Regions from separate parts of the Streptomyces sp. NPDC002773 genome, predicted to be linked through region 2. Evidence: riboswitches for the same ligand, from Rfam matches in the RefSeq annotation. Region 2 holds a riboswitch; each other region holds the start of a gene.
The links. Region 2 has a riboswitch for cyclic di-AMP ahead of ABT034_RS29220 (transglycosylase family protein). Riboswitches for the same ligand answer to the same signal wherever they lie in the genome.
Positions count from the first base shown of each region.

Region 1 (10,329 bases), on a different contig from region 2:
CGGAGGAGCTGGGCGTCGGAGGTGATGAAGACCAGGTCCTCCTCGCCCGTCCGCAGCTCGGTCGCGCCGACGATCCGGTCACCGTCCTTGAGGGTGATGACCTCCAGCTCCTCCTTGTTCGCCGGGTAGTCCGGCACCACGCGCTTCACCACGCCCTGGAGCGTGCCGAGGGCGAGCCCCGGCGAGGACTCGTCGAGCGTGGTGAGGCAGACCACGGTCTCGTCGTCCTCCAGGGACAGGAACTCGGACAGGGGCGCGCCGCCCGCGAGGTTCGGCGCGCTCGCGGTGTCCGGGAGCTGCGGCAGGTCGATCACCGCGATCCGCAGCAGCCGCCCCTCCGAGGTCACCGCGCCGATGTCGCCGCGCTGCGTGGCGGCCACCGCCGACAGGATCACGTCGTGCTTGACGCGCTTCGCGTCCGGGTCGGCCTCCGGCAGCTCCGCCGTCGCCGTACGGGCGAGCAGTCCGGTGGAGGACAGCAGCACCCGGCACGGGTCGTCCGCGACCTCCAGGGAGACGGCCGCGACGGGCGCGCCCGCCGACTCGAGCAGAACGGTCCGCCGGTCCGTCGCGAACTTCTTGGCGACCGCGGCCAGTTCCGCCGAGACCAGCTTGCGCAGCTCCGCGTCGGAGTCCAGGATTCCGGTCAGCTCGTCGATCTCGCCGTTGAGCCGGTCGCGCTCGCTCTCCAGTTCAATCCGGTCGAACCTGGTGAGGCGGCGCAGCGGGGTGTCCAGGATGTACTGCGTCTGGATCTCGCTCAGGGAGAAGCGCTCCATCAGGCGCTCCTTGGCCTGCGCGGAGTTGTCGCTCTCCCGGATGAGGGCGATGACCTCGTCGATGTCGAGCAGCGCGATGAGCAGACCGAGCACGAGGTGGAGCCGGTCGCGCTTCTTGGTCCTGCGGAACTCGGAACGTCGCCGGACCACCTCGAAACGATGGTCGAGGTAGACCTCGAGGAGCTCCTTGAGGCCGAGGGTGAGCGGCTGGCCGTCGACGAGCGCCACGTTGTTGATGCCGAAGGACTCCTCCATCGGCGTCAGCTTGTAGAGCTGCTCGAGGACCGCCTCCGGCACGAAGCCGTTCTTGATCTCGATGACCAGGCGCAGGCCGTGGTTGCGGTCGGTGAGGTCCTTGACGTCCGCGATGCCCTGGAGCTTCTTGGAGCCGACCAGGTCCTTGATCTTGGAGATGACCTTCTCAGGGCCGACCGTGAAGGGCAGCTCGGTCACGACGATGCCCTTGCGGCGCGCCGTCACGGTCTCCACGCTCGTCGTGGCGCGGATCTTGAATGAGCCGCGGCCCGATTCGTACGCGTCCTTGATGCCGGAGAGGCCGACGATCCGGCCGCCGGTCGGCAGATCGGGTCCGGGCACGAAACGCATCAGCGTCTCGAGGTCGGCGCCCGGGTGGCGGATCAGATGGCGGGCGGCGGCGATGACCTCGCCGAGGTTGTGCGGGGGCATGTTCGTCGCCATGCCGACCGCGATGCCCGACGCGCCGTTGACCAGCAGGTTCGGGTACGCGGCGGGCAGCGCCACCGGCTCCCGCTCCTGGCCGTCGTAGTTCGGCGTGAAGTCGACCGTGTCCTCGTCGATGGACTCGGTCATGAGCAGCGCGGCCGGGGCCATCCGCGACTCGGTGTACCGCATGGCGGCCGGCGGGTCGTCGTTGCCGAGGGAACCGAAATTGCCGTGGCCGTCGACGAGGGGGAGGCGCATGGAGAACGGCTGCGCCATGCGGACCATCGCGTCGTAGATGGACGCGTCGCCGTGCGGGTGCAGCTTGCCCATCACCTCGCCGACGACGCGGGCGCACTTGACGAAGCCGCGGTCGGGGCGGAGCCCCATCTCGCCCATCTGGTAGACGATGCGGCGCTGGACGGGCTTCATGCCGTCCCTGGCGTCGGGGAGGGCACGCGAGTAGATCACCGAGTACGCGTACTCGAGGAAGGAGCCCTGCATCTCGTCGACGACGTCGATGTCGAGGATTCGCTCCTCGAACGCGTCGTCCGGCGGCGGTGTCTTCGTGCTGCGGCGGGCCATCGCGGCTGCGGCTCCTTCACCAACAAGGTTGATCTGACGCGGACCATTGTGGACCGTGCCACCGACAACGCCGACCGCGACCCGGAAGAGGGACATCTCCCGGGGGCGGGAACTTCGCCAGGTGTCGGCGCGCTTGCATACAGTGGCAGGACTTTTTCACATCGCGATCGAAGGGACGTACATGCCCATGGGTCACACGGCCACGGCCGAGGCCGGCTCCGGCGGCCTGACAGCGACCGAGCACCGGTTGGCGAACGGCCTGCGCGTGGTGCTCTCGGAGGACCACCTGACCCCGGTCGCCGCGGTCTGCCTCTGGTACGACGTCGGCTCGCGTCACGAGGTCCCTGGCCGCACGGGCCTCGCCCACCTCTTCGAGCACCTGATGTTCCAGGGCTCGAAGCAGGTCCACGGCAACGGGCACTTCGAGCTGGTGCAGGGCGCGGGCGGCTCGCTCAACGGCACGACGAGCTTCGAGCGCACCAACTACTTCGAGACCATGCCCACGCACCAGCTGGAGCTCGCGCTCTGGCTGGAGGCCGACCGCATGGGCTCGCTGCTCGCCGCGCTGGACGACGAGTCCATGGAGAACCAGCGGGACGTCGTCAAGAACGAGCGCCGCCAGCGTTACGACAACGTGCCGTACGGCACGGCCTTCGAGAAGCTGACCGCCCTCGCCTACCCCGAGGGCCACCCGTACCACCACACGCCCATCGGCTCCATGGCCGACCTGGACGCGGCCACCCTGGAGGACGCGCGGAACTTCTTCCGCACGTACTACGCCCCGAACAACGCGGTGCTTTCGGTCGTCGGCGACATCGACCCGGAGCAGACCCTCGCCTGGGTCGAGAAGTACTTCGGTTCCATCCCCGGCCACGACGGCAAGCCCGCACCGCGCCCCGGCGACCTGCCCGAGGTCATCGGCGAGCAGCTCCGTGAGGTCGTCGAGGAGGAGGTCCCGGCCCGCGCGCTGATGGCCGCCTACCGGCTGCCCCACGACGGCACGCGCGAGTGCGACGCCGCCGACCTGGCCCTGACGGTCCTCGGCGGTGGCGAGTCGTCCCGTCTGCACAACCGCCTGGTCCGCCGCGACCGCACGGCCGTCGCCGCCGGCTTCGGCCTGCTGAGGCTCGCCGGAGCGCCCTCGCTCGGCTGGCTGGACGTCAAGACCTCCGGAGGCGTCGAGGTCCCGCAGATCGAGGCGGCCGTCGACGAGGAGCTCGCCCGGTTCGCCGCCGAGGGCCCCACGCCGGAGGAGATGGAGCGCGCGCAGGCCCAGTTGGAGCGCGAGTGGCTCGACCGCCTCGGCACCGTCGCGGGCCGCGCCGACGAACTGTGCCGGTACGCCGTGCTGTTCGGCGACCCGCAGCTCGCCCTCACGGCCGTCGACCGGGTCCTGGACATCACCGCCGACGAGGTGCGGGCGGCCGCCGCGGCCAAGCTGCGCCCCGACAACCGCGCGGTGCTCGTCTACGAGCCCCTGGCGGCCGAACTGAGCGACAGCGACAGCGACGACGAAGAGGGAGCGGACCAGTGACCGACGCTGCCGTGTCTTTGACGAGCATGGACTTCCACCCGCAGCCGGAGCCCGGCGCCGCCAGGCCCTGGGCCTTCCCCGCCCCGGACCGCGGGAAGCTGGACAACGGCCTGACGCTGCTGACCTGCCACCGTCCCGGCCAGCAGGTCGTGGCCGTGGAGCTCTTCCTGCCGGCCCCGCTGGACGCCGAGCCCGCCGGTCTCGACGGTGTCGCCACCATCATGGCCCGCGCGCTCACCGAGGGCACGGACCAGCGCGGTGCCGAGGAGTTCGCGGCCGAGCTCGAGCGCTGCGGCGCCACGCTCGACGCGCACGCCGACCACCCGGGCGTACGGGTCTCCCTTGAGGTACCCGTCTCCCGGCTGCCCAAGGCGCTCGGGCTGCTCTCCGAGGCGCTGATCGCCCCGGCGTTCCTGGACACCGAGATCGAGCGCCTGGTGCAGAACCGGCTCGACGAGATCCCGCACGAGACGGCCAATCCGGCCCGTCGCGCCGCCAAGCAGCTCTCCAAGGAGCTCTTCCCGGCCGAATCGCGGATGGCGCGGCCACGCCAGGGCACCGAGGAGACCGTCGAGGCGATCGACGCGGCCGCGGTCCGCGCCTTCTACGAGGCGTACGTCCGGCCCGCCACGGCCACCGCCGTGGTCGTCGGCGACCTGACCGGCGTGGACCTGGACAAGGTCCTCGCCGAGACCCTGGGCACCTGGACCGGTGAGCCGGCCGAGCCGCTCCCGATGCCGCCGATCTCGGCCGACGACACCGGACGGGTCGTCATCGTCGACCGACCCGGCGCCGTCCAGACCCAGTTGCTGATCGGCCGGATCGGCCCCGACCGGCACGACCGCGTCTGGTCGGCCCAGGTCCTGGGCACGTACTGCCTCGGCGGCACCCTCACCTCGCGCCTCGACCGGGTGCTGCGGGAGGAGAAGGGCTACACGTACGGGGTGCGTGCCTTCGGGCAGGTGCTGCGCTCCGACAGCCAGGGGAACGGTGCCGCGATGCTCGCCATCAGCGGTTCCGTCGACACGCCCAACACCGGCCCGGCGCTTGACGACCTGTGGAAGGTGCTGCGGACGCTGGCCGCCGAGGGCCTCACCGACGCCGAGCGCGAGACGGCCGTGCAGAACCTGGTCGGGGTCGCCCCGCTCAAGTACGAGACGGCCGCCTCGGTCGCCGGGACGCTGGCCGACCAGGTCGAGCAGCACCTCCCCGACGACTACCAGGCCCAGTTGTACGCACGGCTCGCCGAGACCGGCACGGTCGAGGCGACCGCGGCCGTGGTCAGCGCCTTCCCGGTGGACCGGCTCGTCACCGTGCTCGTGGGTGACGCGGCGCAGATCGCGGACCCGGTGCGCGCGCTCGGCATCGGTGAAGTCACCGTCGTGACCGGCTGATTCCGGCTCCCGACCGGGGCTCCGACCGGCTCCAACCTGGCTCTGACCAGGCTCCCGACCCGGCTCCGACCCGGTAAGGGGAGGGCTCCGACGGCATGTTTCGTCGGAGCCCTCCCCTTTGTCCGTATTGAACGCAAGGGTGATCGTTTGCCCTGTGGCATGTCTTACAAACTGGCGAGTCCGGTTGGTGATTGAAAGACGATCCGCATAGCGTCGGTGCGTCTGTTCGGCAGTTGCACCCGCCGCACCCGCGGCACCCGGACAGTCATCGCCGAGTCCCCGTCAGGCGCGAGCCTGGGGAGCCGGGGACCCACACGTAGTCCCTGGGGTGAATCGGGCGCCTTCGTCTCGTACGGAGGGGCTCGTAGGAGACCTTCCTGCTCCGAACCCGTCAGCTAACCCGGTAGGCGAGAAGGAAGGAAAGGATCAGCCACTACATGGCGTTCACCCGTGCCACCGGGAAGCATCGTGGGCCGAGCCGGATGGCGCGCCGCAGCGTGGGCATCGCCGGCGCCGCGACCCTGGCCACCACCGGCGTCATCGGAACCCTCGCTTCCCCGGCGCTCGCCGCCGACGCGGACAACCGCTCCGCCGAGGACACCGGCCTCACCAAGGTGATCACCGAGGACTCCCTCGTGGACCGGATCAACGCCCAGGCCGCCGCCCAGGAGCAGGAGGCCTTCGAGGCCGCCGCCAAGGCGAAGGCCGAGGCCGAGGCGAAGCGCAAGGCGGAGGCCCGCGCCAAGGAGATCCGCGAGGCGGAGGAGCGCGCCGCCCGTGAGGCCGAGCGCCGCCGCCTGAACTCCTTCCAGCTCCCCGTCGCCGGCTCGTACGTCTCCACCGGCTACCAGACCGGCGGCTCGCTCTGGTCCTCCGGCAGCCACTCCGGCGTCGACTTCCACGCCGGGTACGGCAGCAGCGTCGTCTCCGTCGGCTCCGGCACCGTCGTCGAGGCCGGCTGGGGTGGCGCGTACGGCAACAACATCGTCATCCGGATGAACGACGGCACGTACACCCAGTACGGCCACCTCTCCTCCATCGGCGTGTACGTCGGCCAGAGCGTCGAACCGGGCGAGGAGATAGGCATCTCCGGCTCGACCGGCAACTCGACCGGCCCGCACCTCCACTTCGAGGCGCGCACGAGCTCCGAGTACGGCTCCGACATCAACCCGCTCGCCTACCTCCGCGCGCGCGGCGTCAGCGTCTGACGCGGACGCCCGCCCCGCGTCGCAAAAGCCCCGGCTCGTGCTGAGCCGGGGCTTTTCGTCGGTCAAAAAGGCTTCCATATTTCGCTGAGGCATCGGAAATTCCGGCGCGCTGCAATAGAGTCGCAGATCGGGCGCAGAACAGGCGTCGCAGAATTGTCTCGCGCAGACCAAGGCGGAGGTCGGACATGCGCATTCCCGCGCACTCGGTATGCACGGCGATCCGGGACGACATCGTCTCCGGCGTCTTCGAGCGGGGCAGCCGGCTGACCGAGGAACAGCTCGCCCGCCGGTACGGGGTCTCCCGCGTCCCGGTCCGCGAGGCCCTGCGCACCCTGGAGTCCGAGGGCTTCGTCGTCACCCGCCGCCACGCGGGCGCGCACGTCGCCGAGCCCACCGAACAGGAGGCGGCCGACCTGCTCGACATGCGGGCGCTGCTCGAACCGCTGGGCGCCGCACGGGCCGCCCAGCGGCGCACCGAGGCCCACCTCAAGGTGCTGCGGGGCCTGGTCAGGCTGGGGCAGGAGCGGGCCAGGCGGGGTCAGGGCGAGGATCTGCGCTCGCTCGGCGGCTGGTTCCACGAGACGCTGGCACAGGCCTCCGGCAGCCCGGCCCTGACGGCGCTGCTGACGCAACTGCGCCACAAGATCGCCTGGATGTACGCGGTCGAGCAGCCCGCGCAGCCGGTGGAGGCCTGGGCCGAGCACGGCGCGATCGTGGACGCCGTGGCGCGCGGTGACGCCGAGCGCGCGCGGGCGCTGACCGCGGTGCACGCGGAACGCTCGCAGCCGCTGCACCGGCTCAAAAGGCCGGAGCGCGGGCGTGTGAGGGTTTCGCAACATGTCGTCAACACGGCGAGCGCCCGGAATTAACGCGCACGCCGTATACAAAGAATAGTAATTCCGCAGTCCGCGTTCCGTGCTGCCCAAAAGCGGGCCGAATCGGGTCGGTGGAAATGCGAAAGGCCGTGGCCACCGGAATTCCGGCAGCCACGGCCTTTCGTCGTACGGGGGGGCGACCCGGATCAGACGGTCTCGGGGAGCTCGTCGAGACCCTCGGCGACCAGCTTCGCCAGACGGTCCAGAGCGGCCTCGGCGCCGTCGGCCTCCGAGGCGAGGACGATCTCCTCGCCGCCCTGCGCGCCCAGGCCGAGCACCGCGAGCATGGAAGCGGCGTTCACCGGGGTGCCGTCGGACTTGGCGATCGTCACCGGAACGCCGGAAGCCGTGGCGGCACGGACGAAGATGGACGCGGGGCGGGCGTGCAGGCCCTCGGCCCAGCCGACGTTGACGCGGCGCTCAGCCATGGTGTTGCCCTTCAAGTCTTAAGCGGTTGTCTAGACCAGTCTCTCACGGGATGCTCGGTGCTCGCGCCGACCTCCGGACCGGACCGGGCCGCCTTCCGGCCCGCCCCCGCCGCTCGCGGCGTGCTCACCACCGTGCATGGAGTGCCCCCACCATGCACGGCTCACACCCACCGCGCGACCCGTGCCACCGCCGTGTCGCGGCCGTAGGCTGGCCCCATGCAGAGCGCGTCGGAGCAGTCGGAAGCGGCGGAACACCCGGCACGACCGGCGCGTCCGGTACCACCGGACCACGACTACCCCGACCACTGGGAAGCGGACGTGGTGCTCCGCGACGGCGGCACCGCGCGCATCAGGCCCATCACCGCCGACGACGCCGACCGCCTCGTCAGCTTCTACGAGCAGGTCTCGGACGAGTCGAAGTACTACCGCTTCTTCGCCCCCTACCCCCGGCTCTCCGCCAAGGACGTCCACCGTTTCACCCACCACGACTTCGTGGACCGGGTCGGACTCGCGGCGACGGTGGGCGGCGAGTTCATCGCCACCGTCCGCTACGACCGCATCAACGAGCGCGGACTGCCCGCCTCCGCGCCGGCCGACGAGGCCGAGGTCGCCTTCCTCGTCCAGGACGCCCACCAGGGACGCGGGGTCGCCTCCGCCCTGCTCGAACACATCGCGGCGGTCGCGCGGGAGCGGGACATCCGGCGCTTCGCCGCCGAGGTCCTGCCCGCCAACACCAAGATGATCAAAGTCTTCACGGACGCGGGCTACACCCAGAAGCGCAGCTTCGAGGACGGGTCCGTTCGGCTCCACCTCGACCTCGAACCCACCGACCGCTCCCTCGCCGTCCAGCGCGCACGGGAGCAGCGGGCCGAAGCGCGCTCCGTGCAACGCCTCCTGACCCCCCGGTCGGTCGCCGTCGTCGGAGCCGGGCGCGCCGCCGGCGGTGTCGGCCGCACGGTCCTCCGCAACCTCCTCGGGGCCGGCTTCAGCGGACGCGTGTACGCGGTCAACGCCGCGCTCGCCGGGAGCGCCGGCGGCGACGGCGCGGCCGCGGAGTTCGACGGAGTCCCCGCGTACCCCTCCGTCGGCGCCATCGGGCAGACCGTCGACCTCGCGATCGTCGCCGTCCCCGCCGAACGGGTGCCGGAGGCCGTCGCGGACTGCGGCGAGCACGGCGTACGGGGCCTCGTCGTCCTCTCCGCCGGATACGCGGAGAGCGGGGCCGACGGCCGCGAGAGGCAGCGCCAGCTCGTCCGTCAGGCTCGCTCGTACGGGATGCGGATCATCGGCCCCAACGCCTTCGGGATCATCAACACCGCCGCCGACGTCTCGCTCAACGCCTCCCTCGCACCGCAGATGCCGGCCGCCGGGCGCATCGGACTCTTCACCCAGTCCGGCGCGATCGGCATCGCCCTCCTCGCCGGTCTGCACCGGCGGGGCGCGGGCCTGTCCTCCTTCATCTCGGCCGGCAACCGCGCCGACGTCTCCGGCAACGACTTCCTCCAGCACTGGTACGACGACCCCGGGACCGATGTCGTCCTCCTCTACCTGGAGTCGATCGGCAACCCCCGGAAGTTCACCCGGCTGGCCCGCCGCACCGCCGCCGTCAAGCCGGTCGTCGTCGTCAAGGGCGCCCGGCACAGCGGCAGCGCCCCGCCCGGCCACCGGGTGCCGGTCACCCGCATCCCGCACGCCACGGTCTCGGCCCTGCTCCGCCAGGCCGGGGTCATCCGCGTCGACACGGTCACCGAACTCGTGGACGCGGGGCTGCTCCTGGCCGCCCAGCCACTGCCGGCCGGGCCCCGGGTCGCGATCCTCGGCAACTCCGAGTCGCTCGGCCTCCTCACGTACGACGCCTGTCTGACGGAGGGGCTGCGCCCGTTGCGGCCGCTCGACCTGACGACGGCGGCGGAACCGGCGGACTTCCGGGACGCGCTGGCGGCGGCGCTCGCGGACGAGACCTCCGACGCGGTCGTCGTCAACGCGATCCCCTGGGTCGGCGAGAACGGCGCCACCGAGTTCGGCGACGGGGAGGTCCTCGCCGCCTCCCTCCGCGAGGCGGTCGCCTCGGCCCAGGCCCCGACGAAGCCGGTCGTCGTCGTGCACGTGGAGATGGGCGGCCTCGCGGAGGCCCTCGCGATCGCGACGAGCACGCGACCGGCGGCGCAGGGGAAGGGAGGGGGCGGCGTCGGTACGGGGCCGGGGGCCGGACTCCGGCCCACGGGAACGGAGGCACAGAGCAGCCCTGCGGCGCTCCCGGCCGAGCCCCGGCCGGGAACGGCGCACGGAGCCGCGGGCGCAGCCGAAACGGTCGGCACCGGGGGCACCGGAGCCACGACAAGCCCCACCGCCCCCACAAGCCCCACCACCCTCACCATCCCCGCCTACCCCGCCGCCGAGCGGGCCGTGCGGGCGCTGGCCGAAGCCGTGCGGTACGGGCAGTGGCGGCGGCTGGCGGCCGAGCCCGGACGCGTACCCGAGTACGAGGACATCGACGAGGCAGGGGCCGCCGCGCTCATCGAGCGGGTGCTCGGCGGCGAGGAGGCCGACCCCCGGGGGGTGACCCTCGACACCGCGCAGGCGGGAGAGCTGCTCGCGCGGTACGGGATCGCCGTCCTGCCGACCCTGCCCGCGCCCACGCCCGACGCCGCCGTCGCGGCCGCCGGCCGGCTCGGCTACCCGGTCGCCCTCAAGACGACCGCGCCGCACCTCCGCCACCGCCCCGACCTCGGTGGCGTACGGCTCGACCTGGCGTCCGAGGAACAGCTGCGCACGGCGTACGCCGAGCTGACCGAGGTCCTCGGCAAGCCCGAGGAGCTCCAGCCGGTCGTGCAGGCCATGGTGC
Region 1 covers NZ_JBEOVO010000012.1:77,063-87,391, reverse strand. The annotation lists gene ABT034_RS17075 (DNA gyrase/topoisomerase IV subunit A) at 1-2,045, opposite strand, end outside; gene ABT034_RS17070 (M16 family metallopeptidase) at 2,227-3,579, shown strand; gene ABT034_RS17065 (M16 family metallopeptidase) at 3,576-4,973, shown strand; cyclic di-AMP (ydaO/yuaA leader) riboswitch at 5,233-5,398, shown strand; gene ABT034_RS17060 (M23 family metallopeptidase) at 5,411-6,181, shown strand; gene ABT034_RS17055 (GntR family transcriptional regulator) at 6,367-7,050, shown strand; gene ABT034_RS17050 (HPr family phosphocarrier protein) at 7,203-7,484, opposite strand; gene ABT034_RS17045 (bifunctional acetate--CoA ligase family protein/GNAT family N-acetyltransferase) at 7,701-10,329, shown strand, end outside.
Region 1: it holds a riboswitch for cyclic di-AMP, as region 2 does, so the genes downstream of both, ABT034_RS17060 (M23 family metallopeptidase) here and ABT034_RS29220 (transglycosylase family protein) in region 2, are expected to answer to the same signal.

Region 2 (10,329 bases):
GACGCGGTCCGAGCGGGCCGGGGCGCCGGTCTTGATCTGGCCGCAGTTCACGGCGACCGCGAGGTCGGCGATGGTGACGTCCTCGGTCTCGCCGGAGCGGTGGGACATCATGCACTTGAAGCCGTTGCGCTGGGCGAGCTCGACGGCGTCGAGGGTCTCGGTCAGCGAGCCGATCTGGTTGACCTTGACCAGGAGGGCGTTCGCGGAGCCCTCCTCGATGCCGCGGGCCAGGCGCTCGGGGTTGGTGACGAACAGGTCGTCGCCGACGATCTGCACCTTGTCGCCGATGCGCGAGGTGATGGTGTTCCAGCCGTCCCAGTCGTCCTCGTACAGCGGGTCCTCGATGGAGACCAGCGGGTACGCGGAGACGAGCTCCTCGTAGTACTCGGTCATCTCGGCGGCCGAGCGGGACTTGCCCTCGAACTCGTACGCGCCGTCCTTGTAGAACTCGGACGCGGCCACGTCGAGCGCGAGCGCGACGTCGGTGCCCGGGGTGTAGCCGGCCTCCTTGATGGCCTCGATGATGAGGTCCAGGGCGGCGCGGTTCGACTCCAGGTTCGGGGCGAAGCCGCCCTCGTCGCCGAGGCCGGTCGAGAGGCCCTTGCGCTTCAGCACGCCCTTGAGCGTGTGGTAGATCTCCGCACCCCAGCGAAGGGCCTCGGAGAAGGACTCCGCGCCGATCGGGGCGATCATGAACTCCTGGATGTCCACGTTGGAGTCGGCGTGCGACCCACCGTTGAGGATGTTCATCATCGGAACGGGCAGCAGGTGCGCGTTCGGGCCGCCGAGGTAGCGGAAGAGCGGCAGGTCCGAGGCCTCGGAGGCGGCGTGGGCCACGGCGAGCGAGACGCCGAGGATGGCGTTCGCGCCGAGCGAGCCCTTGTTCTCGGTGGCGTCCAGGTCGAACATGGCCTGGTCGATCAGGCGCTGCTCGGTGGCGTCGTAGCCGACGAGCTCCGGGCCGATCTGCTCGATGACGGCGAGGACGGCCTTCTCGACACCCTTGCCCTGGTAGCGGTTCGGGTCACCGTCGCGAAGCTCGATGGCCTCGAAAGCACCGGTGGAGGCGCCGGACGGAACAGCAGCACGGCCGGTGCTGCCGTCGTCGAGGCCGACCTCGACCTCGACCGTGGGGTTGCCTCGGGAGTCCAGGATTTCCCGGGCTACGACGACGTCGATGGACGGCACGAGCATCTCCTTCTGGGATGTGACGCTGGATGTGACGCAAGGTCGGTGCAGGGTCGCTTGGCCTTGCGACAAGAGCCTAACCGGCGCGGGGGCTCCGGCCAGCCGGGCGCCCGCCCCCTGGGACGAAAAAGGACCCAAGGGCATGCGTTTCGGGACGAAGGACATCAGATCTACTGGACGGTAACCATCAGGTCGGTCCCTCAGTCAGTCGCCCCTCGACGGGTGCGCCCCCGCACGGGAGCGGCCCGGAACGGACGGAACCCCGGTCGGGCGCGCACGGGGGAAGGGCGCGCCGGACCGGGGTGGTCACCGCGGGAGGGTCGTGGGGACCGCGTGAGCCGCCGGACTCACGCGGACCGCCGGGCTCACTTCAGGTGAAGCTGCTGGCCCGGGTAGATGAGGTCGGCGTCGTCGACGATCTCGTCGTTCAGCTCGAAGAGCTGGGCCCAGCCGCCCTTGACGCCGTGCGCCTGGGCGATGGTGCTGAGGGTGTCGCCGGAGACGACCTTGTACTCGCCGTCACCCTTCTCGACCTTCTTGCCGGTCGGGGTGGTGACGGTCTTCTTGGCGGCCTGCGGCGCGGCCTCGCGCTGCGGGGCCTGCTCCTGCGGGGCCTGCTGCGTGGCCTGCTTCGGGGCCTGGCGCTGCTCGCTGCGGGTGGTCGGCTGCTCGGCCTTCCGCTCCTCCTGCTGCGGGGCGGACTCGGTGGAGCCGCCGTCGTAGGAGGCGCCGGAGAGACCCACGCCACAGCTCGGCCAGGCACCCTTGCCCTGGCCCGCGAGGACCTTCTCGGCGACGGCGATCTGCTGGGACTTCGACGCCTGGTTGGCGGTCGAGGCGTAGGCGGTGCCGCCGTACGCGGCCCAGGTGGAGGCCGAGAACTGGAGGCCGCCGTAGTAGCCGTTGCCCGTGTTGATGGACCAGTTGCCGCCGGACTCGCACTGGGCGACGCGGTCCCACTCGGAGGCCGTGGCGGCCGAGGCGGTGCCCGCGGTCATCAGCGGGGCCGCGACGGCGACACCGGTGACGCCGACGAGCGTGGCGACCTGGGTGGCCTTGGAGGGACGGCGGTGTTTGCCCTTGCCGGAAAACAGCATGGAGATTCTCCTCACCGACGCCTGTGAGGTGAGCTGTCGGGTTCGGGCCGGAAAGTTGCCCGGCCGCGTGTCCTAGCACGCGGCTTCACCCCAAGCCGATCATCGGCCGTCTTTCTCAACGGCCGGGACCGGCACTTACCTTGGGTCCCCCACTCCTGCCTTCGGCGCTTACGCGACGACTGTTCCCATCGGCCGACGGCAGGATTCGGCGTTTCGGTCGACGGGGCCCGCGGTGGCGAGCGGTGATGACCGTAGACACAGACCCACCGGAAGTTCAAAGAGGCGTATTGCGGAAATACCGCCCCTACTTGGCTTCCGGAAGGTGCTGTTTGTGCAGGTGAGAGGTGACGGGGGCAAAGATTACGGACGGGACACGCCAGTTGGAGCGAAGAGACCCATGTCTCACTTGCCCAGAACCGGACATACGCCCCCGAATCACTTGGTCGTCGAAGCCGGAACGTCCGTCAGATCGAGGCTCTGACCAGGGAGGATCAGGTCCGGATCGATGCCCACCGTGCCCCGGTTGGCGTCATAGAGGGCGGTCCAGCCTCCGGGGAGTTCGTTCGCCTGCGCGATGTCGGACAGGCTGTCACCCGGCCGCACGGTGTACGCGCCCGAAGTGTCCTGACTGTCCGTTGCGCCCGAATCCTTCGCCGCGTCAACCGGCGTCGTAACGAGGGGGCTTTCGGTCAACTTGTTCTCGGATGAAGCATGTCTACCTGATTCAGACGAAGTGTCCGCCTTGCCGGTTTCCTCCGGTGCGGCATCGCCCCGGTGCTTGCCGGTGCCCGGCGTGGCCGACGACGCGTCACCTTCCGGAGTGCCGGGCGTCACGGACGAACCGGGCGTACCGGGCGTGACGGAGGCGTCAGGGGTGCCGGGCGTGACCGGGGTGACCGGCGTGACCGGGACGACGGGGTTGACCGGGACGACCGGCGCGGCCGGGTCGGTCGAGCCGCTCGGGGCGGCCGGGGAAGTCGGGGCGGTCGAGCCGGTCGGCGCGGTGGGGCTCACCGGAGCGGTCGGCGAGACGGGGCCGGTCGGCGCGACGGGGGCCGTCGGCGAGACGGGCCCGGTGGGCGTGGACGGCGTGACGGGAGCGGTCGGCGTGACCGTACCCGTGATCCCCTTCGTGGTCTCCGGGGAGCCCGTGGAGGCCTCCGGCAGCCCCGCCGTACGGTTCGACTCGACGACCGGCCCCGTGGGGGCCTTCGGGACGGAGGTCGGGCCGGGGTCCACGCCGGGGGCCGTGCCGTCGTTCGTCAGGCCGGCGATCGGCGCGCAGGTGGCCCACTCGGTGGAGCCCTTCGCGAGGGCCTTCTCGGCCACCGCGATCTGCTGGGCCCGGCTGGCCAGGTCGGCGCTGGGCGCGTACGCCAGGCCGCCGTTGCGCTCCCAGCTGTCCTGGGTGAACTGGAGCCCGCCGTACATGCCGTTGCCGAAGTTGGCGCTCCACTGGCCACCGGACTCGCACTCGGCGACGCGGTCCCAGGTGGCGGCGTCGGCCGCGGACGCGGATCCGGCGGCGAGCAGCGGCAGCGCCATGGCGGATCCGGTCACACCTGCGGCGACGACGATGGCGGGGGCCTGACGGGGGCGACGGTGTCGTCCGTTCCCGGAACGCATAGGAGCGCCTTTCGCGTGACGGCTGAGAGTGCGGTGAACGTAGCGGTATTCGAACGCTCGTCACAAGTCGATGGCCGCACGATCACGCGAAGATCACATTTCTGACACGCCGTCACTGTGGCGGAGCGGTACGGACGGGGAGAACTCCACCGGAAGCGTGCGCAATCCCCGCATGATGAGCCCGCCGCGCCACCGCAGTTCGGCCGGGTCGGCGGCAAGTCGCAGGTCCGGAAGACGTGTCAGGAGGGTCGCGAGCGCCGTCTGCCCCTCAAGCCGGGCGAGCGGCGCGCCGAGGCAGTAGTGGATGCCGTGCCCGTACCCGAGGTGCTGGTTGTCGCGCCGGGTGAGGTCCAGCGTGTCCGGCGCTGTGAACCGCTCCGGGTCCCGGTTCGCCGCGGCGAGCACGACGAGCACCGGGTCGCCCGCCGGGATCTCCTGCCCGCCGATGGTCAGCGCCCTCGTCGCGTACCGCCAGGTCGCCATCTCCACCGGCCCGTCGTACCGCAGCAGCTCCTCCACCGCGGTCTCCAGGAGCGCGGTCTCGCCCGCCGCGACCGAGGCCTGGAGCCGCTCGCGCCGCTCCGGGTCCCTCAGGAGCGCGTAGACGCCGTTGCCGATGAGGTTGATGGTGGTCTCGAAGCCGGCGAAGAGCAGCACGAAACACATGGCGGTGGCTTCGGCCTCGGTGAGGTGGTCGCCGTGGTCGCTCGCGCGGATGAGGCCGGAGATCAGGTCGTCGCCGAGGTCCTGGCGCTTGCGGTGGATCAGCTCCGCGAGATAGCCGCGGATCTTCTTCACCGACCGGGCGACCCCGCCGCGGGGGCCGCCGCCGTGCCGGATCATCATCCCGGCCCAGTCCCGGAAGTCGTCCTGGTCCTCGCGGGGCACGCCGAGCAGGTCGCAGATCGCGTAGATGGGCATCGGGAACGCGAACTCGTGGATGAGGTCCGCGCTCCCCTTCTCCGCGAAGGAGTCGATGAGCCGGTCCGTCAGCTCCTGCACGCGCGGGGCGAACTCGGCGACGCGGCGCGGGGTGAACGCCTTCGACACGAGCCGCCGCAGCCGGGTGTGGTCGGGCGGGTCGATGTTGAGCAGATGCGTCATGAGGCCCGCGCTGCGCTCGCCGGGGATCCCGGTCTTCCCCGGCTCGGCGTGGTGCACCGGGTTCTTGGAGAGCCGCTGGTCGGCGAGGGCCTGCCGGGCGTCCGCGTACCGCGTCACGAGCCAGGCGTCGACCCCGCTGGGCAGCGTCGTCCGGTGCACGGGCGCGTGCTCCCGCAGCCAGGCGTACGAGGGGTACGGATCGCTCGCGAACTCCCAGGTGAAGAGCTCGGGGGCGGGCGGCGCGGCAGACGGTCGGGCGGGGGCGGGGCCGGGGGTGGTGCTCACCCCCCGACGGTACAGGGCGGCCCGCGCGGTGAGGTGTGTGGAGATCATGTGATCAAGAAGGGGGGCCGTGCCCTAGATTCGTGCGGTGGATCCTCAGATGCTCAGAAGCACGTTCGCGGTCGTCGAGAGACGGGCCGAACACGCCGTCACCTTCTTCTACTCGCATCTCTTCTGGAACAACCCCGGCCTGCGCGAGCTGTTCCCCGCCGACATGCGGCCCCAGCGGGACCGGCTCTTCGCCGCGCTCACCCACGTGGTGACCCACATCGACGAGCCGGGGCTCACGGAGTACCTGGGCCGGCTCGGCCGCGACCACCGCAAGTTCCTCGCCGCCCCCTCGCTCTACGCCGCCGTCGGGACGAGCCTGCTCGCCGCGTTCGCGCACGCCGCCGGCTCCGCGTGGACCCTGGAGGCCGAGAAGGCCTGGACCGAGGCGTACGGGCATGTCGCCGACCTGATGCTGGCGGGCGCCGACGAGGCGGCCGGGGCCGGGGAGCCGGCCTGGTGGGACGCGGACGTCGTCCGGCACCAGCGGTACGGCGACGACCTGGCCGTCCTCACCCTGCGGCCCCGGCAGCCCCTGCCGTACCTTCCCGGCCAGTACGTCGGCGTCAGCTCGCTGCGCGTCCCGCGCGTCTGGCGCACCTACTCCCTCGCGGACGCGCCACGGCCGGACGGCACGGTGGAGCTGCACGTGAGCCGGATTCCGGGCGGCGCCATGAGCACGGTGCTCGTCGACGAGACGGGTCCGGGCGAGACCCTGCGGCTCAGCGCGCCGGGCGGCGGCCTCACCGCACGGACGGAGCCGGGCGGACTCCGTACCTATATATGCGCGGGTACGGGCTGGGCCCCGGTGCGGGCGCTGCTCGCGGAGGCGGCGGAGGCGGAGCCGGAGCTGACGGGCCGGCTGTTCGTCGTGGCGCGCGCGAGGGAGTACCTGTACGGGCGGTGGGACGCGGAGCGGCTGAGGGGGCTGCTCCCCCGTCTCAGCGTCACCTACATCACCTCGGCGCCCGGGCATCCCAGGGCCCAGGCGACCGAGCGGCTCCTCGAGTCGCTGCGGGCCTGCGTCCACTGGGCCGCGCACGACGTCTACCTCGCCGGGCCGCCCGGCTTCCTCACGGAGGTCACCGAGGCGCTCGTGGAGCTGGGCACCGACCCGGCCCGCGTCCACCACGACACCCTGCCGCCCGTGGGCCGCTTCACCGTCCGCCCGACCACCGCGGCCGAACGCCTCCTGGGCCCGCCGCCACCGCTCTGGCACGACCCGGAGTCCCGCGCGCCGCGCGGACTCTGAGCCGGGCGTCAGCTCCGGGCGCGCGGGCGCACCCGCATAGCGGCGCACCGCGCCAGCCGGACGACGCCCACCAGCGCGAACAGCGCGAAGACGACGCGCAGCCACTCCGGGCTGCCGCCGCTCGCCGCCTCCCACACGAGGAAGAGCGTGAGGAGGGCCGTCCCGCCCACGTCGCCCTTCCGTCCGCTCCGCGGCCCGGTCACACGCCCTCCGCCGCGCGGATCGCGTCCCGGTACGTCCTGGCCGCCGCGCGCAGTGCCGCCTCCGGGTCCACGCCCTCCGCCTCCGCGCGGGCGGCGAGGGCGAGCAGCTCGTACCCGATGCCCTCGCCCTTCGGCAGGGTCACGTCGAGCCCGGCCGTCCGTACCCGGCCCGCGAGCTTCGTCGCGAGCGCGAGGCCCGGCTGGCCCAGCGGCACCCCGTCGGTCACGGACTGCCGCTGCTTCTCGATCGCCTTGGTCCGCAGCCAGTGGGCCTTGACCTCCTCCGGCGTCTCGGCGGTCGCGTCGCCGAAGACGTGCGGGTGCCGGTGGATCAGTTTCTCGACGATCGTCCCGGCGACGTCGTCCACGGAGAACGGCTCCTCCGGGTCCTCCTCGGCGATCCGGGCATGGAAGACGACCTGGAGCAGGACGTCCCCGAGCTCTTCGCGGAGCTCCTCCCGGTCGCCGTCCTCGATCGCCTCGAGGAGTTCGTACGCCTCCTCGATGCCGTACTTGGCGAGTCCCTTGTGCGTCTGCCGCGAGGACCAGGGGCACTCGCGCCGGATCCGGTCCATGATCTGCACGAGGTCGAGGAGCCGGGCTCCGGGCAGGTCGTACGAGCCGGGCAGCAGCTCCAGGTCGGGCATGGTGAAGCGGCCCGAGCCGGCGAGCCGGGCGAGGCCGTCGGTCAGCGCCCGGTCGCCCTCGCCGGAGGGGAGCAGCAGGACCGTGCGGTCTCCGGCGCAGGCCTCGACGAGTTCCTCGGCGGTGGGCCGCAGGTGCTCGACGGCGACCCCGGCCTCCCGCAGGTACGGCAGCTGGGGGTGGTGCTCGTCGGGGCAGAGCACCCGGTCCGCGCCGCGCAGCGCCTGCCAGGCGGGCCAGGACAGGAGTCCGGGCGCCACGCGGTGGCTGGCGGTGAGCAGGACGATGCGGCCGGGGCTCTCAGATGTCACCCCTCGAACCTACCGCTCAGGCGCCGGCCGGGGCGGCGCCGGGGTCCTGGCTGATCTGCCGCAGCCAGGGCGCGGTGGTGGAGGCGAGCCGGACCTGGGCGTCGTCCCAGGCGCCGTAGCGCGGATTGACGTCGATGGCGAGGGCCTTGGACGCGGCGGAGAAGACGTCCGTCAGCTTCTTCTGGCCCTCGGGGGTGTCCGTGACGCCGAGCTTCTCCGCGATCTTGTTCATGAGGACGTTGCGGCGGACGACCTCGTCGATCTGGCCGGGGGCCACGCCCTGCTCCTGGAGGAGGACGGTGGCGAGCTGCTCCTCGCCGCCGCTCTCGCGGACGAAGGCGGTCCTGGTCTGCTGGAGTTCGGCGCGGGTGACACCGACGCCGTGGTCCGCGGCGACCTTGTCGACGACCCGGTCGAAGATCATGACGTTGAGCTTGCGGCGGGGCAGGTCCCCGGTGGCCTGGACGAGCTGGGCGGCCTGCGGGGAACGTTCCTGCGCGGTGCGTACGTCCTTCACCTGGGCCTGGAGGCTGGAGACGTCGATCCGTTCACCGCCGACGACGGCTGCCGCTCCTGGGTGGGCGTCACTGCCGCAGGCGGTGAGCAGCGGGGCCGCGGCGAGGAGCGCGGCGGAGACGGTGAGCGCAGTGCGGCGGTGCAAAGGAGCCTCCCGGGCTGGTCGTGCGTCAGTGGAACGACCTTGCGGTGATCGATGGTAGGGAGTCGCCGGGGCCGGAGCCACTACTTCGGTGCGACTGTTTCCCCCAACGACTCACCCGCACGCCGGGTGTCGGCCCGCACCACGCCCGTCTCGGGCCCCTCAGGGCCCGTCCCAGCCCTCTCCGGGCTCGCCGGTCCGCGCGGATGACCTTCAGGCGACCATCGCGTGAACTGGGTGGCCGTGCCCGGTTCTTCCCGGCCCGTCGCTGGCATATTCGAACCGCCATGTCGAACACCAAGCGATCCTCACTCCTCGCCGCCCTCCTCACGGTGGTCGCCGTCTGCGGCGGGGACGCCGTCGCCCGGGTCTTCCCCTTCGGGCCGCGCCACCGGGCCGTCAACGACCTCGCGAACCAGTTCGTGCCGTTCCACGCGCACCTGTGGGACCTGCTCCGCGGCCGGGCGGACGGCGGACTGCTCCTGGACTGGCGGGCGGGCTGGGGCACGAGCTTCCTCCCCGACTACGGCACCTATCTGTCGAGCCCGTTCGCCCCGCTGGTCGCGCTGTTCCCGCGCGGGGACATCGAGTACGCGGTGTACGCGGTCACCGTCCTGAAGACGGCGGTCGCGGCGGCGGCCATGACGTTCCTGCTGCGCCGCCTCGGCCCCGGCTCCTGGTGGTGGGCGTCGGTCCTGGGGGCCTCGTACGCGCTGTGCGGCTGGTCGCTCGCGGAGGGCACGTACAACCCGATGTGGCTGGACGGCCTGATCGCCTTCCCGCTGCTCTGCCTGGTGGGCGAGTGGGTACGGGAGGGCCGGCGGCCGCTCCTCGGTCCGCTGGTGGTCGCGGTGTGCTGGGCGGCGAACTTCTACACGGCGTACATGGCGACCCTGGGCGCGGCGCTCGTCCTGCTCGTACGCCTGGCGACGACGGACTCGTTCCGGTGGCGGACCACGGGCCGGGCGGTCCTGACGACGGGCCTGGGGGTCGGTCTCGCGGCCCCCGTCCTCGTCCCCGTCCTCCTCGGCTCGCGCCACGCCCACCCGGGCCTGGTCCGGGAGTTCGACCCGGCGCCCGCGACGGACGTCCTGGCCCGGCTGCTCCCCGTGACGTACAGCTTCTCGACCCCGGCGGCCTTCGTCTGCACGGCGGTGCTCCTGCTCGCGGGGACGCTGCTGTTCCGCCGGGACCTGCCGGGCCGGGAGCGATGGCTGTGGGCCGGGTTGTGCGGGGCGGTCGTGGCCTCGATGCAGTGGGGCCCGACGCATCTGCTGTGGCACGCGTTCGCGACGCCGAACGGCAGCCCGTACCGGCAGACCTTCGTCCTCTGCGGTGTCCTCGTCCTCGCCGCCTGGACCGGCCTCACCCATGGCCGCCCCGACCGCCGTTCCCTGCTCGGCGGGGCGGCGGTCGTCCTCGCCCTGACGGCGGGGGCACTGCCCAGCCCGTTCGTCACCGGCTGGGCGCTGCTGTTCGCCGGCGTGGGTCTGGCGGCGGTCGTGGGGGCGCTGCTGCTGCCGGTGCGGGGGCGGAGGCGGCGGCTGTACGGGGTGCTCGCCGTGTCCCTGGTGATCGGCACGCTGCTCGGGCAGGCGGCGGCGACGACGGCGTACGCGGACCGGGAGCGTCTTGCCCGGCTCGACGACTACCCGCCGTGGGGCCCGGAGCACGCGCGCCGGGCGGCGGCCCTCGCGGCGGCCGACGGCTGGCCCTCGTACCGCACGGACGCGGGGCTGCCCCGGGTCGCGGGGAACGATCCGCTGCTGCTCGGCGGGCAGGGCGCCGCGTACTACAGCAGTCACACCCCGGCGGTCCTGACGGAGACGCTGACCGCGCTCGGCGGCGGCTGGACCTCGCGGGGCCGGAACCTGCTGAGCCTGGACAACCCGGTGACGGACGCGCTGTTCGGGGT
Region 2 covers NZ_JBEOVO010000033.1:55,442-65,770, forward strand. The annotation lists gene eno (phosphopyruvate hydratase) at 1-1,188, opposite strand, end outside; gene ABT034_RS29220 (transglycosylase family protein) at 1,554-2,285, opposite strand; cyclic di-AMP (ydaO/yuaA leader) riboswitch at 2,289-2,462, opposite strand; gene ABT034_RS29225 (LysM peptidoglycan-binding domain-containing protein) at 2,721-3,911, opposite strand; gene ABT034_RS29230 (cytochrome P450 family protein) at 4,005-5,300, opposite strand; gene ABT034_RS29235 (globin domain-containing protein) at 5,398-6,597, shown strand; gene ABT034_RS29240 (hypothetical protein) at 6,606-6,800, opposite strand; gene ABT034_RS29245 (nucleoside triphosphate pyrophosphohydrolase) at 6,797-7,756, opposite strand; gene ABT034_RS29250 (SurA N-terminal domain-containing protein) at 7,773-8,417, opposite strand; gene ABT034_RS29255 (YfhO family protein) at 8,702-10,329, shown strand, end outside.

Region 3 (10,329 bases), on a different contig from region 2:
GCCCCGCGCGGGAAACGCCTCCGGAAGGTGCTGCTGCCGCTCGCGGGGCTGCTGCTCGCCATGGGCCTGCACGCCGCGTGGAACGGCTCGGCCACCTTCGGCGGCCCCTGGGCCTTCTTCGCGGTGTACGGGGCGCTCATGGTCCCGGCCTTCGGCCTGCTGACCTGGCTCGCGGTGTGGAGCCGGCAGCGGGAGCTGCGGACGATATCCGGCGAGCTCCCGGCGTACGCGGCGGCCGGCTGGCTCTCCCCCACGGAGCCGCTGGCGCTCTCCTCGATGCGGGCCCGTCAGCTGGCCCGTTCGTTCGCGGCCCGGACGTACGGCCCGCCGGCCGCGCGGGCGGTGGGCGAGTACGAGTCCTTCGCGACGACCCTGGCGTTCCTCAGGGACCGGGCCCGGCGCGGCACGGCCGGGCCCGACTTCACGGCCCGCGAGCAGGAGCTGCTCCACCACCTGTGGCAGCGCCGCGAGGTCGCCTCGCCCGCGCTCACGTACGCGGCCAGGGCCACCGGCCGGGCCTGGTCGCCGCCGCAGTACCTGGACTACGACGGCTACAACCCGTACCGGAGCTGAGCCGAGGGCCCCAGGCTCTCGGGCACCCGGGCTCTCGGGCTCTCGGGCTCTCGGGCCTCAGACCGTCAGGCCCTTCGAGCGGAGCCATTCCGCCGGGTCGATGCCGGTGCCGTCGGGCGTGTGCACCTCCATGTGGAGGTGGGCGCCGGTGACGTTGCCGGTGGCGCCGACACGGCCGATCGTCTCGCCGGTGCCCACGGTCTGGCCGACGCCGACCGTCATGGACGACAGGTGGCAGTACCAGACCTCGGTGCCGTCCTCCAGCTCCAGGACGATCCGGTAGCCGTACGAGCCGGACCAGCCCGCCGACTTCACGGTGGCGCCGTGGACCGCCTTGAGCGGGGTGCCGGTGGGGGCGGCGAAGTCGAGGCCCGTGTGGTGACCGGAGGACCACATCGAACCGGACTGCATGTAGGTGGCGCTGACGGAGTACGAGGAGAGCGGCATCGAGTAGCTCGCGGCGAGCTGCGCGAGGCGCTCGGCCTCGGCCTTCGCTGCGGCTTCTGCCTCCGCCTTCGCCTTGGCCTCGGCCTCGGCCTTCGCCTTCGCCTCCGCGGCCGCCTTCTCCGCGGCCTCGGCCTTGGCCGCGGCCTCCGCCGCCGCCTTCTCGGCGGCCGCCTTCTCCGCCGCGGCCTTCTCGGCGGCGTCCGCGGACGCCTGCTGCTGCTCGGCCTGCTGGAGGATGCGGGCGCGCAGGGCCTCGCCCGCGTCGGCGGTGCCGGTCGCCGTCCTCGTGGCCTGCTCGGCCGTCCCCGCCTGCTCGGTCTTCCCGGCCTGCTCGGTGTCGAAGGTCGTGTACGTGGCGGCGGTGAGCGGGTTCGGGTTGGAGCGGGCCGCACCGGCGGCCACCGTGTCGTCGCCGGCGCCCGAGCCCGTACCCGCGTCCTCGTCCGGGAGGAGGTCGCCGACGCCGGGGAGGTCGTGGGCGTCGGGCAGGTTTAGGTCGGGGAGGTCCGGCAAGGAGATGGCCACGGGAGGCTTCTCCTGCGCGGTGGCGAGGCCGCCCGCGCCGACGGCCGCGATGACACCGACACCGAGGACGGTGGAGGAGCGGGCGAAGTTGGACCGCTGCTTGACGACCCGGTGCCGGCCGCCGGAGCGGCTCTGGGCGCGGAGGGAATCCTCGGTGGGGTTCCACTCGGTGCCCGGCGCGGCGGGACCCGCACCACCACCGAAGGCGTCGAAGGGAGCCTCGGGGGCAGGGGTGTTGGACGCCACGAAAGGGCGCTCCTTTCCTTCCTTCTCGCCTACCGGGTTAGCTGACGGGTTCGGAGCAGGAAGGTCTCCTACGGGCACGGTCGCACAGGTGCGAAGGGCCCGATTCACCCCAATTGGTGGTTCCCCGGTTCCTTTTCAGGATTCGGCGCGTGCGCACGGTGCCGCCTCTTGCGGCGGCTGGGACGACCGCGCTGCGTTATCGAACGTTAATAGACGGGGGGTCCTGATTCCAAGCCGTTCCTCTTGATCATTCATTGAATTGGGAGGGAATGGTCCGAGTTGACCGTCCTTCAGGAGGCGCCGCCCAAACCTCCGCGATCTGACGTTATGTCAATTGTTATCGCAGCGACACCTCTCGACTACGACTGGTGACCGGGCCCGCCCGGCGGCACCACCGGCATCGTGCGGCGCCGCTCCGGCTGCCCCGTCGCCGGACGGCTCAGCGCGAGCAGCGCCATGTCGTCCGTCGCCCCGCCGCCCGTGTGCAGCCGTACGTCGTCCACCAGCGCGTCCAGCAACTCCTCGGGCCCCGGGAAGATCCGCCCGGCGAGGCGTTCGCCCGGGTCGTAGAAGACTCCCCCCGCGTTCCGTGCCTCCGAGAGGCCGTCGGTGTAGAAGAGCAGCGTCGCGCCCGGCGGGTACGGCCGCCCCTCGGCCCGGTCCGGCCACACCGCCAGATCGCCCATGCCGAGCGGCAGCGCCGGCTCGGTCGGCTCCAGCGTGTCCAGGCGCCCGTCCGCGTACAGCATCAGCGGCGGCGGATGCCCGCGGTTGACGATCCGTACGAAACCGTCGAAGGTGCCGCTCCCGTCGCCGCGCGGGATCTCGGCCAGAACGGCGGTGGTGAACCCCTCGAAGGCGTCGAGCCCGTCCCTGCGGGTCCCCTCGCGGGCCAGCGCCCGCTCCAGGCGCTGCGCCACGCCCTCCAGGCTCCGCTCCTGCTCGGCCGCCTCCCGGAAGGCCCCGATGACGACGGCCACGGCCTCGACCGCCTCCATCCCCTTGCCCCGGACGTCCCCGACCACGAGCCGCACCCCGTAGGGGGTGTCCTGGACGGCGAACAGGTCGCCGCCGATGAACGCGTCCGCCTGCGCCGCCTCGTAACGGGCCGCGCACTGCAGCCCGCCGATCCGCTCGGCCGGCGTCGGCAGCACGGCCTTCTGGGCGGTCTCCGCGATGACCCGCGCCGAGGCGAGCCGCTCACCGCTCCTCCGTACGACCCGGCTGACGAGGAGGGCCAGCGCGGAGACGGTGAGGACGGTCAGGGTCTCGGTCAGGGTCGGGACCTCGTCGGCGGTGCCGTTGTAGAGGTGCAGCCCGACGGAGGCGAGGACGGCGGCGATCCCGGTCAGGAGCGTCGTGAGGGTGGAGAAGAAGGGCGCGGCGATCAGCGGGGCGGCGGAGAAGAGCGGTGCGGCGGTGTACGCGGGCGGTGTCAGCAGGTCGAAGACGACCCCGCCGGCGATGACCAGCGGCGGCAGCGCGCGGATGAACCGCCGGGCGCGCCCGTACGAGCGGCGGCCCTCACCGCCCCGCCGCCCACCGCCGCCCGCTCCTAGGGGGTGCCCCACCTGTGCTCTCCTGCCCGGTCCGTACCCGGCCGCGGTCCGCACCGCGCCTCTCCAGGGTGGCCGCCGCCCCGCCGTGCGGCGACTTCCGCGGGGCCGACTGGCGTACGGGGCGGCCTCCTCACTCCGGGCGCGCGGTTCCGTCAGAGGTTCCGCTCCGCGTAGATCTCCATCGCGTCCCGGACGAGGACCGCGGTCCCCTCACCGTGCTTGTCGTAGTGCGCGGTGAAGCGCGGGTCGTCGACGTACATCCGGCCGAGACCGATCACGTACTCCTTGCTCGGGGCCGTCGTGTGCGACAGCCACGCGACCTGGCGCCGCGCGATCGCCTGCACCTCGTCGCTGCCGGCGGCGAGGCCCTCCCCGAGCGCCCGGGCGAAGTCGCGGGCGATGCCGGACTGCTCGTCCATGAACGCTTTCCGCTGCCCGGCACCGAGCGAACGCCACCAGCGGTCACCCTGCTCGTACGCGTCGCGGCCCCAGCGCTCGGTGACCTCCTCCTCGTACACCGTGTGGTCGAAACCGTCGAACACTTCGTCGGCCATGAGTGCGTCTCCGTTCTCGGTCTTGTGGAGAGTGGTCCGCACCGACGCGATCTGGCGTCCGATGCGCTCGCGCTCCTGCTCCAGGAGGGCGAGATGGGTGCGGAGGGCGGCGGACGTGTCCCGCTGCCCCGCGAGGACCTCGGCGATGGCGGGCAGCGAGAGCCCCAGCTCGCGCAGCAGCAGGATCCGCTGCAGCCGCACGAGCGCCGCCTGGTCGTAGTACCGGTAACCGTTCGCGCCGATCCGGCTCGGCTCCAGCAGTCCGCGCTCTCCGTAGTGCCGGAGGGTGCGGCTGGTGGTGCCGGCCTTCTTGGCGATCTCTTGGATCGACCACTCCATACCGAGAACGCTAAATCTTGACGTCGCGTCAAGGTCAAGCGGAGAAGTGCCGGGAAACGGGCAATACGACGAAGGCCCGGATCCAGTGACTGGATCCGGGCCTTCGTTGCTACTGAGTAGCGGGGACAGGATTTGAACCTGCGACCTCTGGGTTATGAGCCCAGCGAGCTACCGAGCTGCTCCACCCCGCGTCGGTAAACCTGACTCTACGCTACGGGTGGGGCAATCACGAAATCGGTTTACGTCAGCAACCGATCAGCAGCCGCAGTCGTCCGAGTCGACCGGCGCCGTCAGCGGGTCCGCGGCCTTCTCCGCAGGCCCTTCCCACGTCTCGTACGCGAAGCCCTCCCGCACCCAGTACTCGAAGCCGCCGAGCATCTCCTTCACCTGGAAGCCCAGCTCGGCGAGGGCCAGCGCGGAGCGCGTGGCGCCGTTGCAGCCGGGGCCCCAGCAGTACGTGACGACCGGCACGGACCGGTCGAGCAGCTGGTCGGCCTGCTCGGCGATGAGCGCGGTCGGCAGGTGGAGCGCGCCGGGGACGTGCCCCTGGTCCCAGGAGGCGGTCGACCGCGAGTCGATCACCACGAAGCCCGGGTCGGTGCCCTCGGCGGCCGCCGTGGCGAGCGCAGAGGCCACGTCGGAGACGTCGGCGTGGAAGGCGAGGCTGGCGGAGAAGTACGCGGCAGCGGCGGCGGGGGAGGCCGGCGGCGTGCGGAGTACGGGGTTGACCTGCGTCGTTGTCGTCGTCATGGTGATCAATCTACGGACGAAGATCACCGGCCTGAAGTGAGGATCCACGGTGGTCGGGGGCGGCGGCCGGGGAAACCCGCGCGTTCACCGGGGGGCGGCGTGGATCTCACGTATCGGGACCTCACGGCTTCGGCGCCGGGGCCCGGCCCGCCACCGCAGCCGTGTCACATCGGCGAGGTTTCCTCCGTCATGACGGCATGACGGCATGACGGGACGCGAACGGGGAGAACGACGAGTGGAACAGGACAACGGCACCGACGAACTGCTGGCCCGGCGCTTCGAGGCCGACCGGGGCCATCTGAGAGCGGTGGCGTACCGGATGCTGGGCTCGCTCAGCGAGGCCGAGGACGCCGTCCAGGAGGCCTGGTTCAAGCTGAGCCGCAGCGACGTCAGCGCGGTGCAGAACCTCAGCGGCTGGCTGACCACGGTCGTCGGCCGCGTCTGCCTCGACATGCTGCGCTCCCGGGGCTCGCGCCGCGAGGACCCGCTGGAGTACTACGTCCCCGACCCCGTCGTACGGCTCCCCGACACCACCGACCCCGAGCACGCGGCCGAGGTCACCGAATCCGTCGGCCTCGCGCTCCTCGTCGTCCTGGAGACCCTGGCACCGGCCGAACGGCTCGCGTTCGTGCTGCACGACATGTTCGCCGTCTCCTTCGACGAGATCGCCCGGATCGTCGACCGCACCCCGGCCGCCACCCGCCAGCTCGCCAGCCGCGCCCGCCGCCGGGTGCAGGACGCCACCCCCGCCGCCGGGCCGGACGCGCGCCGGCAGCGGGAGATCGCCGACGCCTTCCTCGCCGCCTCGCAGGGCGGCGACTTCGAGGGACTGCTCGCGGTGCTCGACCCGGACGTGGTGCTGCGCGCCGACGGCGGCAGGGCCCTCGCGGCCGTCTCCAAGATCGTCCGGGGCGCCGAGGCCGTCATCGCGCAGGCCCTCACGTACGCCAAGTTCCGCAGGGCGGCACTGCCGCTCCTGGCCAACGGCGCGCCCGCGGTCCTGTCGGTCGCGAACGGGCGCCCGGCCGCGCTCATGGCGTTCACGATCGCCGGCGACCGGATCGTCGAGCTGCACATCCTGGCGGACCCGGAGCGCCTCGCCGTGCTCGACCTCTCGGAGGAGGACCTGGCCCGGGCCGCGTACTGACGGGCCTCTCCGCCGCGTTCACCTCCCCCGGGCGGCCGACCCCCTGGCGACCGCTCCTCTGAAGGCCGATCCTGTGGCGGCCGACCACGAGGCTCCGGCCGTCAGGGCGACGGCGGCGCTCGCGATGCCGAGGACGGCGCCCGCGGCGACGTCTCCCGGGTAGTGGACGCCGGTGTGGACCCGCGAGTAGCCCACGGCCATCGCCAGGACCTGGAGGGGCACCGCGGCCGGCGGCAGCACCACTCCCACGGCGGTGGCGAAGGCGACCGCCGACGCGGTGTGCCCGGACGGGAACGACGCCGAGTCCGGCATCGGCACATGACGGCCCGCCACCACCCGGGCCGCCTCCCGGTCCGGGCGGTCGCGGCGGACCAGGCGCTTGCCCAGCAGGTTCGCCGTGGCCGAGGCGACGGCGACGGCCCCGACCCCGGCGAGGGCCGCCCGGCGCGGCCGGCCGGGGACGAGCGCGAGGGCGGCCGCCAGGGTGAACGAGATCTTGGAATGGTCGGCCGTGTGGGAGAGCCTGCGGAGCCCCGCGTCGAGCGCGGGGCTCGGGGTGGCGGCCACGGCGGCGTACACGGCGCCGTCGATCGCGCGGAGGTCCCGGAGTACGGCCCGGTAGGGGCTCTCGGTGGTCGTCCCGGTCATGCGCCGCTCCTCGGGTAGGGGTGGGAAGGGTGGTGGAAGGCGATTTCGATGACGCGCCGCCAGTTCATGCGCGGCACGGGGTCGCTGGCACCCGGCCGGTTACGGGGCACGAGGACCCGCAGGGCACCGGGTCGGAGGGTACAGACGACGGGGGTGGGCAGGATCAGCGCCTCGCCGTCGACGGCGACGGCGATGGAACCGGCGTCGACGGAGCCGGAGGCGGGAGAACCGGAGGTGGGAGAGCCGGAGGGGGAGGGGCCGCTGCCGAACCCGCCGTCGGCCGGGGAGTGGCTGCCGCCGAACCCGCCGACGGCCTTCCCCGTCACCACGACCCGGTCGGCCGTCATCACGTTCAGTCCGGCCGACTGGGTGCCCCGTACGGCCAGCTCGGCGGCCTGTGCCGCCCCGTCGACCCGGACGGCGATCACCCCGAGCCGCCCCCGGTCGAGCCGAGGTCTCCGGGCGGCGGCGGCACCGAACGGATCGGGCGCGGCGTACGGGTTGTTGCTGACGAGGATCGCCTGCTGCGCGGGCAGCCGGACGTCGTCGGCGAGGGCGTCGAGGCGGTCGCCCTCACCGCCCTGGAGCAGATCGGGCAGGAGCTCCAGCGCGGTGCCCGCCTTCGCGTCGCGGTACTCGGGGTGCTGGACGACGTCCGCGTACACACCGAAGGAGACCGTGTTCACGAAGGCGCGCCCGGAGACGGAGCCCAGGTCGACGCGGAGTTCCTCGCCGTCGACGAGGGCGTCGAGGCAGGTCGCCGGGTCGGTGCGGTCGAGGCCCAGGTCGAGGGCGAAGTGGTTGCGGGTACCGGCCGAGATGACGAGGAACGGCAGGTCGTGCTCGGCGGCCACGGCGGCGACCAGCGCCTGCGTACCGTCACCGCCGGCCACGCCGAGCAGGTCGGCGCCGTCGGCCACGGCCTCCCGGGCGAGCGCGGTGACATCGCTCTCGGCGGTCTCGTCGAGGAGGATGACCCGGGCGCCCAGCTTCTCGGCGCGCTCGACGAGCCCGAACCGGGCGACCTTCCCGCCCCCGGACCGCGGGTTCATGATCAGTACGGCCCGCCGGGGTCTGGACCGCCGCCGGCCGCGCGCCAGGTCGGTCCGCCCGCCCCTGCCGCCCCCGTTCAGGTCCCGGAGGCGGCGCAGGGCAGCCCGCGCGCAGAGCAGCGCCACGCCCCACAGCCCGAGGGCCAGGAGCGCGGTCAGCCAGAGGCCCCCGACGATGTACAGGCTGAGGACCGCGAGGGGCGCGCCGACGGCGAGCAGGGCGCCGAGGACCCGCAGCGGCCCCCGGTGGGCGAGGAACCACCAGATCCCCACGGCGGAGCAGGCGAGCCCGACGAGCCCGCTGAAGAGGATCAGCAGCCCGCCGGCGCCGAGCCCGGTCAGCAGGAGCACGACCGTCGCCGCGGCCGCGGCCAGCGCCCACCGGGCGAGCCGCCGGGCCTCGCCCAGCGGATCACGGGATCCGTTCACCGTCACCGTCCTACCTCCACACCGGGCGTCCACGTTCCAGCGTCGCCCACGGTCCCGCACGTCCCGCCCCCGGCGGAGGCTTTCGCGACGACAAGATCTTCCCCCGAAACACCGGCCGAACCCCGCGACGGCGTCAGCACCCCTGCACGTCGCCGTCCACCTCGGAACTGACGGCCACCACGTAGCCGGCTCCGGAGTCGAACGCGGGTCCGGGAGGGGTGAGGCCCCCGTACTCGAAGTACTCGGCGGTCGGGAAGAAGACGTCCAGCACCTTCATGTCCCCGTGCCCGCCACGGGTGAAGCACAGCCCGGCAGACTGCCCGGTACGCGCCGCCAGGGCGGGGTCCTCCGGGACCAGCTCCCAGCCGTCGCGCTCCGCCACGGTCCGGTAGTGCCGGAGCACCTGGGCCTGGGTGCCGGGATACGCGTAGACCCGGTCGGCGGCCACCCAGGCGTCACCGCTGTCGGCGACGCACTCGGGCTCCACCTCCTCGAAGCCCCGGAGGACGGACGCTCCGGCGGGCGCGGAGTCGAAGATCCTGAGCGACGCCATCTCCTCGACCAGGGCTTCGCTCCCCTCGCACGTCTTGAGGAACGACGGCGACAGACAGCCGGTGAGCCCTCCGCCCACCAACCCGGCGCACACCAGCCAGACGAACGGGCGGCGCCCAGCCCGTCCGACACCTCTTGACTTCACTCTCATCGCACCCACCCCATGCCCGCGCCGACGGATCGGCCCCCACCCCAGAGCCTGACGTTACGTCACAGCTCGGACAGTCCGACCGGCCACCGCCACGCCCTCCACCGGAAACGACGGAGCGCCCCGACCGGCCGAAACCGATCGGGGCGCTCCACAGCAGGTCAGAGGGTTGCCCCTCCCCCGCCACACGTAGGCCGTGTGGGACTCGAACCCACAACCAACGGATTAAAAGTCCGCTGCTCTGCCAATTGAGCTAACGGCCCGTGGACAAGCACACCCGTGCAGCATAGCCCGAGAGATCCGCAGAACCGATCGGGTATCCGACACGGGCCGGACCGCGCGCCGCGGAACGCAGCAGGGCCCGTACGTCACCGAAGTGTCGTACGGGCCCTGCCGAGTGCTCCAGGCCGCTGGGCCGCTGGGGCTCTGAGCCGTCAGGCCTCTAGGCCGGATCAGCCGTTGCGCTTCCAGCGCGGCTTGTCGTCGCGGCGGCCGAAGGAGCCGCCGGTCGAGCCGGTGCCGCGGTGCTCGCCACCGGCGCGGTGGTCGTCACGGCGGACGAACGGGCGGTCGCCGCCCGAGCGGAAGCCGCCGCCGCCGGCGGGGCGGTCGTCGCGACGGTCACGGTTGAACGGACGGTCGCTGCCACGGTGGCCGCCGGTCGGACGGTCGTTGTCACGGCGCTCGAAGGAACGGCCGCCACGGTCGTCGCGGTTGAAGCCACCGGTCGGACGGTCGTTGTCACGGCGCTCGAAGGAACGGCCGCCACGGTCGTCGCGGTTGAAGCCGCCCGACGGGCGGTCGTCACGGCGGAAACCACCGGACGGACGGTCGTTGTCGCGGCGGAAGCCGCCCGAGGGACGGTCGTCGCGGCGGAAGCCGCCACGGTCGCCACCGCGGTCGTCGCGGTTGAAGCCACCGGACGGACGGTCGTCACGGCGGAAACCACCGGACGGACGGTCGTTGTCCCGACGGAAGCCGCCCGAGGGACGGTCGTCGCGGTTGAAGCCGCCCGACGGACGGTCGTCACGGCGGAAACCACCGGACGGACGGTCGTTGTCCCGACGGAAGCCACCGCGGTCACCACCGCGGTCGCCGCCACGGAAACCACCGCGGTCGCCACCGCGGTCGCCGCCACGGTCACGGCGCTCGTAGTTGCCCCGGTCGTCGCGGGCCGGGCGCTCCTCGCGGCGCTGCTCCTCGGCGCGCGCGGCACGCTCGGCCTCCACGGCAGCCGCCGCGACCTCGGCCTCGGCGGCCTCGGCCACCTCGGCCACGGCCGCCTCCGGGTCCTCGCCGCGCTCGCGGGCGGCGCGGGCCACCAGGCGGTCGGCCTCCTCGCGGAGCTCGACGGCACGGC
Region 3 covers NZ_JBEOVO010000002.1:535,018-545,346, reverse strand. The annotation lists gene ABT034_RS05135 (PrsW family intramembrane metalloprotease) at 1-573, shown strand, start outside; gene ABT034_RS05130 (M23 family metallopeptidase) at 631-1,791, opposite strand; cyclic di-AMP (ydaO/yuaA leader) riboswitch at 1,803-1,949, opposite strand; gene ABT034_RS05125 (PP2C family protein-serine/threonine phosphatase) at 2,151-3,362, opposite strand; gene ABT034_RS05120 (MerR family transcriptional regulator) at 3,503-4,243, opposite strand; tRNA gene ABT034_RS05115 (tRNA-Met) at 4,361-4,434, opposite strand; gene ABT034_RS05110 (rhodanese-like domain-containing protein) at 4,499-4,993, opposite strand; gene sigJ (RNA polymerase sigma factor SigJ) at 5,199-6,140, shown strand; gene ABT034_RS05100 (phosphatase PAP2 family protein) at 6,159-6,788, opposite strand; gene ABT034_RS05095 (diacylglycerol/lipid kinase family protein) at 6,785-8,269, opposite strand; gene ABT034_RS05090 (hypothetical protein) at 8,403-8,972, opposite strand; tRNA gene ABT034_RS05085 (tRNA-Lys) at 9,160-9,232, opposite strand; gene ABT034_RS05080 (DEAD/DEAH box helicase) at 9,422-10,329, opposite strand, start outside.
Region 3: it holds a riboswitch for cyclic di-AMP, as region 2 does, so the genes downstream of both, ABT034_RS05130 (M23 family metallopeptidase) here and ABT034_RS29220 (transglycosylase family protein) in region 2, are expected to answer to the same signal.